One region of the Micromonospora sp. NBC_00858 genome, then DNA from elsewhere that is predicted to be linked to it. Evidence: riboswitches for the same ligand, from Rfam matches in the RefSeq annotation. Region 1 holds a riboswitch; the other holds the start of a gene.
The links. A riboswitch is a leader RNA that binds a small molecule or an ion and turns the genes downstream of it on or off. The one in region 1 is predicted to bind S-adenosylmethionine.
Positions count from the first base shown of each region.

Region 2: another riboswitch for S-adenosylmethionine. It lies ahead of OG990_RS19505 (ABC transporter substrate-binding protein); the one in region 1 lies ahead of thrC (threonine synthase).

Region 1 covers NZ_CP108828.1:6,861,891-6,866,095, forward strand. The annotation lists gene OG990_RS31935 (ArsR/SmtB family transcription factor) at 308-712, opposite strand; gene OG990_RS31940 (DMT family transporter) at 804-1,772, shown strand; SAM riboswitch class I at 1,840-1,975, shown strand; gene thrC (threonine synthase) at 1,987-3,273, shown strand; gene OG990_RS31950 (GNAT family N-acetyltransferase) at 3,606-4,205, shown strand, end outside.
Region 2 covers NZ_CP108828.1:4,190,780-4,194,984, reverse strand. The annotation lists gene OG990_RS19515 (amino acid ABC transporter ATP-binding protein) at 1-269, opposite strand, end outside; gene OG990_RS19510 (amino acid ABC transporter permease) at 266-1,048, opposite strand; gene OG990_RS19505 (ABC transporter substrate-binding protein) at 1,094-1,963, opposite strand; SAM riboswitch class IV at 2,238-2,350, opposite strand; gene OG990_RS19500 (amino acid transporter) at 2,436-4,205, opposite strand, start outside.

The sequences.
Region 1 (4,205 bases):
TGGGCTGGCTGCTCTGCCTGGCTGCTGTGCAGGGGCGGCTGCTGTGCCGGGCCGCTGCTCTGCCGCCGCTCCCTCTCGGCACGGACCTGACGAGGGCTTCCGGGTGCCTCTGGAGCTGAATGGTTGGGGACATCGCTCGTCCGCGTGTAGCGGCCGGCGGTCATTGACCCGGCACACGGCCGGCATGCTGAGGCAAGCGCACAATCCGGCACTGAGCGGTGGTAACGCCGACGTCCAACCCCGCCCCATATCTGGGGCAGCTCGACAGGGCGTGCAGGCAGTCCGTTACTCCCGACCGCCGGGCTCGTCAGCCCGCCGTCACGTCGCGTCGCCAGCGGTGCCGGCCGCTCTCAGGCTGGCTCGGGGCGGCTCGGGGCGGCTCGGGGCGGCGCGGGGCGGCGCGGCTCGGGGCGGGCGGGGCGGGGGTGAGGACGGCGTTCAGGAGGCCGGGGTAGAGGCGCTCCAGCTCGTCTCGCCGGAGGCGGACGTAGCGGCTGGTGCCGGCGGCCCGGGTGCGGGTCAGGCCGGCCTCGCGCAGCACCTTGAGGTGGTGGCTGCGGGTCGCCTTGGAGACGCCGAACTCGAAGGTGTTGCAGGCGAACTCGCCGCCCTCGGCGAGCGCCCGGACGATCTGCAGCCGCACGTCGTCGGCGAGTGCGGCCAGCACGGTGGTGACCGGTACGGCGGTCAGGTCGGGTTCGTGCGGCTCCATGTGACCAGTATAACCGTTGTTCGACAATCGTCGAACAAGTCCCTAGGGTCGGTGTCGCTGGTTCGACGATTCTCGAACATTGGAGCTGACGATGCGTTCCCGTTCCGCCGCCTATCCGCTGCTCGCCGTGCTCAGCTGGGGAGTGATGTTCCCGGTTCTGGCCAGCGCGCTGACCCGGGTTGATCCGCTCAACCTGACCACCGCCCGCTACCTGCTGGCCGCCCTCATCCTGGTCGCCATCCTGCTGCTCCGTGAGGGTGCCGGCGCGCTGCGGCTCGGCGGTCGGGCCGTCGAGGTGGCGGTGCTCGGTGTGGTCGGCTTCGCCGGCTTCAACGTGCTCACCAACCTGGCGCTCGAGCACGCCGCCCCGCAGCAGATCGCCCTTTTCGTGGCCACCACCCCGGTGATCACCCAACTGGTCCGCTGGGCCCGCGACGGCGTACGCCCGAAGCCCCTCCTGCTGGCCCTCTCCCTGGTGGCGCTCCTCGGCGTCGGCCTGGTGATCACCCGCGGGAGCCTGACCGGGCTCGGTCAGTTCGGCCTCGGCGGGCTGATGATGATCGGCGCGGTGCTCGGCTGGGCGATCTACACCCACGGCGCCAGCCAGTTCGGCACCTGGTCGCCGCTGCGGTACACCACGCTGACCGCGCTCGCCGGCACGGCCGCCATGCTCGCCGCGAGCGTGCTCGCCGACGGCATCGGATGGCAGCACGCGCCGGCCGCCGCCGACCTCGTGGCGGTCGCCCCGCAGTTGGCGTACGCCGTGATCATGGGCGCGGTGATCGCGGTGCTGGCCTGGAACACCGGCGTGCAGCGGCTCGGAGCCGCCAATGCCGCCCTGTTCATGAACCTGGTGCCGGTGACCACCTTCACGGTGCAGATCGTCCGCGGCTACCGGCCGGAGCCGATCGAGCTGGTCGGGGCCGCGATCACCATCGCCGCCCTGGTCGCCGCGAACCTCGCCACCCGGGCCCGGACCGTGACCCCGTCGCGGCCCCAACCGACTGCGGTGACCGATCCGGTCGCGGTGGTCGACTCGGTGGCGGTGGCCAACCGCTGACCCACTCACTGGGATCTGCGGTGGAGGCGGCGCCCGGCGTTGCCTAGACTCGACGGCACAACTGAATACCTCATCCAGAGGGGCTGAGGGATACGGCCCGACGACGCCCCGGCAACCACCCCGCGCGCTCACCGCTGAGCGACCCGCGGGGCAGGTGCCAATTCCGTCCCCGCCGCACCGTGCGGTGTGGGGAAAGATGAGAGGACTCCTCGACATGACGTCGACGCTCGCCACCCCTGGCATCGACACCTCCTCCAGCCCCGCCCGAGCCCTGGTGTGCCGCGCCTGTTCGGCCCGCTACCCGCTCGCCGCCCAACACGCCTGTTACGAGTGTTTCGGCCCGCTGGAGGTCGACTACGACACCGCCGCCCTGGCCGCCGTCACCCGTGAGCAGATCGAGGCCGGCCCGAACAACATCTGGCGGTACGCCGCGCTGCTGCCCGCCGGTCAGGACCCGTCCACCCGGGTGACCCTCGACCCGGGGCTCACCCCGCTGGTGGCGGCCCCGCACCTGGCCGCCGAGCTGGGCATCGCCGCGCCGCTCTGGGTCAAGGACGACAGCGCCAACCCGACCCACTCGTTCAAGGACCGGGTCGTCTCGGTGGCGCTCACCGCCGCCCGCGCGCTCGGCTTCAGCCGGTTCGCCTGCGCCTCCACCGGCAACCTGGCCAACTCGGTGGCCGCGCACGCCGCCCGGGCCGGGGTGCCCTCGGTGGTCTTCATCCCCAGTGACCTGGAGCAGGGCAAGGTCATCACCACCGCGGTCTACGGCGGCGACCTGGTCGCCATCGACGGCTCGTACGACGACGTGAACCGCCTCTGCGGCGAGTTGGTGGAGACCGACGAGTTCGAGGACACGGCGTTCGTCAACGTCAACGTCCGGCCGTACTACGCGGAGGGCTCCAAGACCCTCGGCTACGAGGTGGCCGAGCAGCTCGGCTGGCGGATCCCGGCCCAGGTGGTCATCCCGATGGCCAGCGGCGAGCTGCTCACCAAGATTGACAAGGCGTTCTCCGAGCTGGTCGAGATCGGGCTGGTCGAGGCGCCGGCCGGCGGCTGGAAGGTCTTCGGTGCCCAGTCCGCAGGCTGCAACCCGATCGCCACCGCCCTGCACGCCGATACCGACACGATCACCCCGGTCAAGCCCACCGGCATCGCCAAGTCGCTGAACATCGGCGACCCGGCCGCCGGCCTCTACGCCCTGGAGGCAGTCCGCCGCACCGACGGTTGGATGGAGTACGCCGACGACGACGAGATCCGCGCCGGCATCCGGCAGTTGGCCCGTACCACCGGCGTCTTCGCGGAGACCGCCGGTGGGGTCACCGTGGCGGTGCTGCGCAAGCTGGTCGAGTCCGGTCGGCTCGACCCGACGGCGGAGACCGTGGTGTTCAACACCGGCGAGGGGCTGAAGACCATCGATGCGGTAGCCGGTCAGGTTGGCCCGACCCATCACATCAAGCCGTCCCTCCGCGCCGCCCGCGACGCCGGCCTCCTGGGCTGATCAGCCCCGCCCGCCCCGCCCCGCCCCGCGCCGGAGGGGTGGGCGTGCAGGGTCGGGCGGGGGATAGGGGATCGCCCGGACGGGGGATCGGGCCGATCCGCCGGGTATCTGGCTTTTCGCAGTGAGTGTGGAAAACCCACCGCTCTGGACTTGACGGCAGGAACCGGACGGCGCAAGATGCTCCCTGCGGGAGGGCATTTCGCCGGAGACTTTTGAAGTTCTTGCGACCCAGCGCCGGAGGCGTTGTGCGAGTGTCCCTCCCGACCACGTTCGATCGGGCCAGCGATTAATTCGCTGGCCCGATCGCTTTCCCGGGGTGCACGCTCGGCGGCATGAGCATCACCATCGCGTCGTTCGACGGCGCCGACCGAGCTTCGGTCGACGAGGCGTACCGGATCGGCGCGGCGGCCAACGACGCCGATCTCCCGGACTTCCCGCCCTTCTGCCGGCGTCGCTTCGACGCGTTCTTCCACACGCCGATGCCCGGCACCGAGACGCTCTGGGCGCTGGCCCGACTGGACGGCGTACCGGCCGGCTATGTCCAGCTGGACCTGCCGCAGCTCGACAACACCGAGAACGCCACGGCCGAGCTGGTGGTGAATCCCGAGCTGCGGCGGCGGGGCGTCGGTCGGGCACTGCACGAGCACGGGGTACGCCTGCTGCGCGAGCGCGGACGCAAGCGGGTGGTCGCGATGACCGTCTCGGCGCTGCCCGACGGGCCGGCTCGAACGGTGGCGGGCGATGCGTTCGCCGCCGCGACCGGAGCCCAGTCCGCGCTGGCCGAGGTGCGTCGCCGACTCGAGGTCGGCACCATCGACCGGGTCGCGCTGCGCGCGGCGTTGGCCGAGGCGCACGCCCTGGCCGAGGGCTACCGGTCGGTCTGCTGGCAGGGTGCGACCCCGCAGGAGTACGTGGCGGACGTCGCCTACCTG
Region 2 (4,205 bases), 2.7 Mb from region 1:
AAGACCATGCCCACCCGCTGCCGCAGCGCGTCCGGGTCGTCGCGCAGCACGCTGCGCCCGTCCAGCAGCACGTCGCCGCGGTCCGGCTCGATCAGCCGGTTGATCGTCCGCAGCAGGGTGGACTTGCCCGACCCGGACGGGCCGATCACGCAGGCCGTCGCGCCGCGTGGCACGGCCAGGTCGACGCCGCGCAGCACCCGGTTCGGTCCGAAGGCGAGGTGCACGTCGCTTACGTCGAGGCTGACCGAGGTGGTCGTGCCGGTGGTCATCGCCGGTCCCCTTCGGTCGTGCCGGCCAGCGCCGACTCGGTGTCGTCCTCGTCATCGTCGGCCGGCGCGGTGGCCGGCCGGCCGTGGCGCAGCCGCCGGTCGATCCAGTTGACCACGTGCGTCAGCGGCACGGTCAACGCCAGGTAGAAGAGCCCGGCCAGCAGCAGCGCGGACTCGTTGCCGGTGGTGGCCGCGTAGTCCTGCCCGATCCGGAACAGCTCCCGCTGGCTGGCCACCAGTCCGAGGAAGTAGACCAGGCTGGAGTCCTTGATCAGCGCGATGAGCTGGTTCACCCAGGCGGGCAGCACCCGCCGGATGCCCTGCGGAATGATCACCAGCCGCATCGAGTCGGCCCAGGAGAAGCCGAGCGCCCGGGCGCCCTCCAGTTGGGCGGCCTCCACCGACTGGATGCCGGAGCGGAAGATCTCCCCGATGTACGCCGCCGCGATCAGCGACAGCGCCAGGATGCCCAGCGGGTACGGGTCGGGTCCCCAGATCTCCATGCCCAGCGGCGCCAGCCCGACGCCGATCAGGAGGATCGTCGCCGCGGCCGGCAGCCCCCGGAACACGTCGGTGTAGACCCGCGCCGGCCAGCGCAGCCACCGGGTACGGGAGATGCCGGCGACGGCCAGCAGCAGGCCCAGCACCGAGCCGAGCAGGGCGGCGGAGACCGCCAGGATCAGCGTGTTGGGCAACCCGACAGTCAGCATCTCGGGTAGCGCCTCGCGCATCGCGTCCCAGTCGAAGAAGGTCTCCCACAGGGTGCTCAACGGATCCATTGGTCGCCTCTCCTACCGCCCCGCTCGCTCGTCACCGGGTAGGCCTCAGGACGCGGTCGACGCGGCCGCCGACGCCGACGGCACGGTCACCGTGCCGCTGCCCGGCCGGAAGTCCTCCGGAACTGGCCGGCCCGGGTAGTAGTGCGCCTGCAACCGGCTCCAGGTGCCGTCCGCGATCACCTCGTCGAGGCCCTTGTTCAGCGCCTCGCGGAGCTTGTCGCTGCCCTTGGCGACCGCGTACGCGGTCGGTGCCGGGCTGAGCTGCTTGGCCGCCACGGTGATCTTGCCGTTGCTGTCGGCGGCCGACTTCTCGCCGATCTCCGCCGGGGCGATCCACGCGTCGGCGGTGCCCGCCTTGAGCTGGTTGATCGCGCCGTTGTAGTCCGGCACCCGGACCGGGTCGAGCTGCTTGCCGGTGGCGTAGTCGTCCTGGACGGTGCCCTGGACCACCACGACCCGCTTGCCGGCGAGCTGGTCGAAGCTGGTGATCGGCGAGCCAGCCGGGACGTCCAGGCCGAAGTAGCCGAAGTCGTAGCCGTTGCCGAAGTCGACCGTCTTCTTCCGCGCCTCGGTGATGGTGATCGAGGAGCTGCCGACGTCGAACTTGCGGTTGTTCACCTGGGAGAGCAGCGCGGAGAAGTCGGTGCCGACGAACTCGACCTTCAGGCCGAGCTTGCCGGCCACCGCCGCCAGCAGGTCGTTGTCGAACCCGGTGAACTTGCCGTCCTTGAGGTACACGTTCGGAGGGGCGTCGGTCAGCGTGCCGGCGCGCAGCACGCCCGGCTGCGACAGGCCGTACGGGTTGGCGGTGGCGTCGGACGACGTGTCGTCGCCGCAGGCGGTCAGCGCGGTGGCGGCCAGGATCGTGGCCGCGCCGAGGGCAGCGGCGCGGGTCAGGGCAGGAAGAATTCGCACGGGTGTCTCCGAAGGTTGCGCAGCGGCGGGCGCAGGCGTGCGCCGCCGACGGTGCGCCCGATGGGCGTACCGCTGGGGTGGGTTCGGGAAAGAGGGGTGCGCTAGTGCGCGGCGCGGCAGCGACAGGCGGCGCTGCATACCCGCATCATGTCCACGTGCCGCCGCCGGGTCAGTGCCGGCGGGAGCCAACCGGCGCGGGAATCCGCGGCGTCGGTCGGTGGGGCGGTGCTGAGGATGCGCATGGTTCTCCCGGGTCTGTGCTGACCTGGGTGCCAGGCCACGCTTGCACCGACGTCTTTGCCGGTGCCTGGTCTTCACCCGGGGCACCCCACCGCGGAGGAGGGTTGCCGGCCAGCGAGCCGGGGCTTCGCGCTGGCGCTCATGACCTGTTCAGAGGCTAGCAGCCGGAACCGGCGGATCGTCCAGCCGCTATGACCACGCTCACCCCCGCGACGGCCACCGGACCGCCGGGTCAACCGGCGTGCACGTGCGGCCGGCGGCTCCGGTCGGGCTCCTGGCGGCGCAGGATCTCGCGGGTGACCGGGGCGATCTCGCCCTGCCCGAAGGCCAGGTAGCGCAGGAGGTTGCCACCCGGGTTGCCCTCGGTCCACTCGAAGTAGATGTGCGGGCGCCGTTGGATCCGGTCGCGGATCTCCAGCAGCAGGGCGGCCAGCGCGCTGGGCACCGCGGAGCTGGCCAGGCTGAGCACCAGGTAGTTGTCGTGCACCACGCTGCCGCGCACCAGCAGCTCGGTCTCGAAGTCGGAAGGGTCGGTGACCGTCACCTCGACGAAGATCACGTCGCTGTCGGCCGGGAAGTCGTTGTCCGCGACGGTCTGGGCCAGCTTGTCGCGGTACTCCGCCGGGTCTCGGCTGGCCGGCTCGTGCGCGATCAGCCGGATCCGGCGCCCGACGCACTCGTCGATCATCCGGGCCGCCTCGGGGTCCAACTCCACCCGTTGGACCCGTAGTTCGAAGGCGCGGTTCAGCCGTGACAGCAGCGAGACCAGGATGATCCCGCCGATGAAGCAGGCCGCGATCTTCACGCCGTCGGGGCGCTCCACCACGTTCGCCGCGGTGGTGTAGACGAAGATCACCGCGATGATGCCGAAGGCGATCGTGCGGCGGCGCTGGCGCCGTCGCCGTGCCGCGAGGGTCACGGCCGTCGCCGCCGAGGTGATCAACACCAGAACCCCGGTGGCGTACGCGCCGCCCTGCGCGTCCACGCTGGCCTCGAAGACCACCGTGATCAGGAAAGCCACCGCGGTGAAGACCAGCACCAGCGGCCGGACCGCCCGGGCCCAGGTCGGTGCCATGCCGTAGCGGGGCAGGTAGCGGGGTACGAGGTTGAGCAGGCCGGCCATCGCCGAGGCGCCCGCGAACCAGAGGATCCCGATGGTGGACAGGTCGTAGGCCGTGCCGAACACCTCGCCGAGGTACTCGTGCGCCAGGTAGGCCAGCGCCCGGCCGTTCGCCGGCCCATCCGGCTGGAACGCCTCGGGCGGGATCAGCACGGTGGTGGTCACGCTGCTGGTGATCAGGAAAACGCTCATGATCGTCGCAGCGGTGGTGAGCAGCCGGCGCGTGCCGCGGATCCGGCCCAGTGGCCGGTCCTCCGTGTCCTGCGGGTCGCCCCGCACGCTCGGCATCACCGCCACCCCGGTCTCGAAGCCGGACAGACCCAGCGCCAGCTTCGGGAAGACCAGCAGGGACAGCCCGACCACCATCCAGGGGTCGCCGTGGCCGGTGGTCAGCGCGGTGGTCCAGTCCCCGACCGCGCTCGGGTGCGTCACCACCTGCCACAGCGCGGCGGCGATCACCACCGCGTTCAGCGCCAGGTAGACCGCGACCAGGACGACGGCGATCCCGATGGCCTCGGTGAAACCCTTGAGGAACACCGCGCCCAGCAGCACCACGAGCAGCAGCGTGAGCAGGACTCTCTGCCCTCTGAGCCCTTCGGGCCAGAACGGGTTCTCGTCGATGTGTGCGGTCGCGTCGGCGGCGGAGAGGGTGATGGTGATGATGAAGTCGGTGGCCACGAAACCGAGTAGCACCAACACCAGCAGCTTGCCCGGCCAGTAGCTCAGCAGGCGTACCAGCATCGCGATCGATCCCTCGCCGTGCGGGCTCTCCACCGCCACCCGCCGATAGATCGGCAGCGCGCCCAGCAGGGTCACCAGCACCAGCACCAGGGTCGCCACCGGCGAGAGCGCCCCGGCGGCCAGTGCCGCGATGCCCGGCTG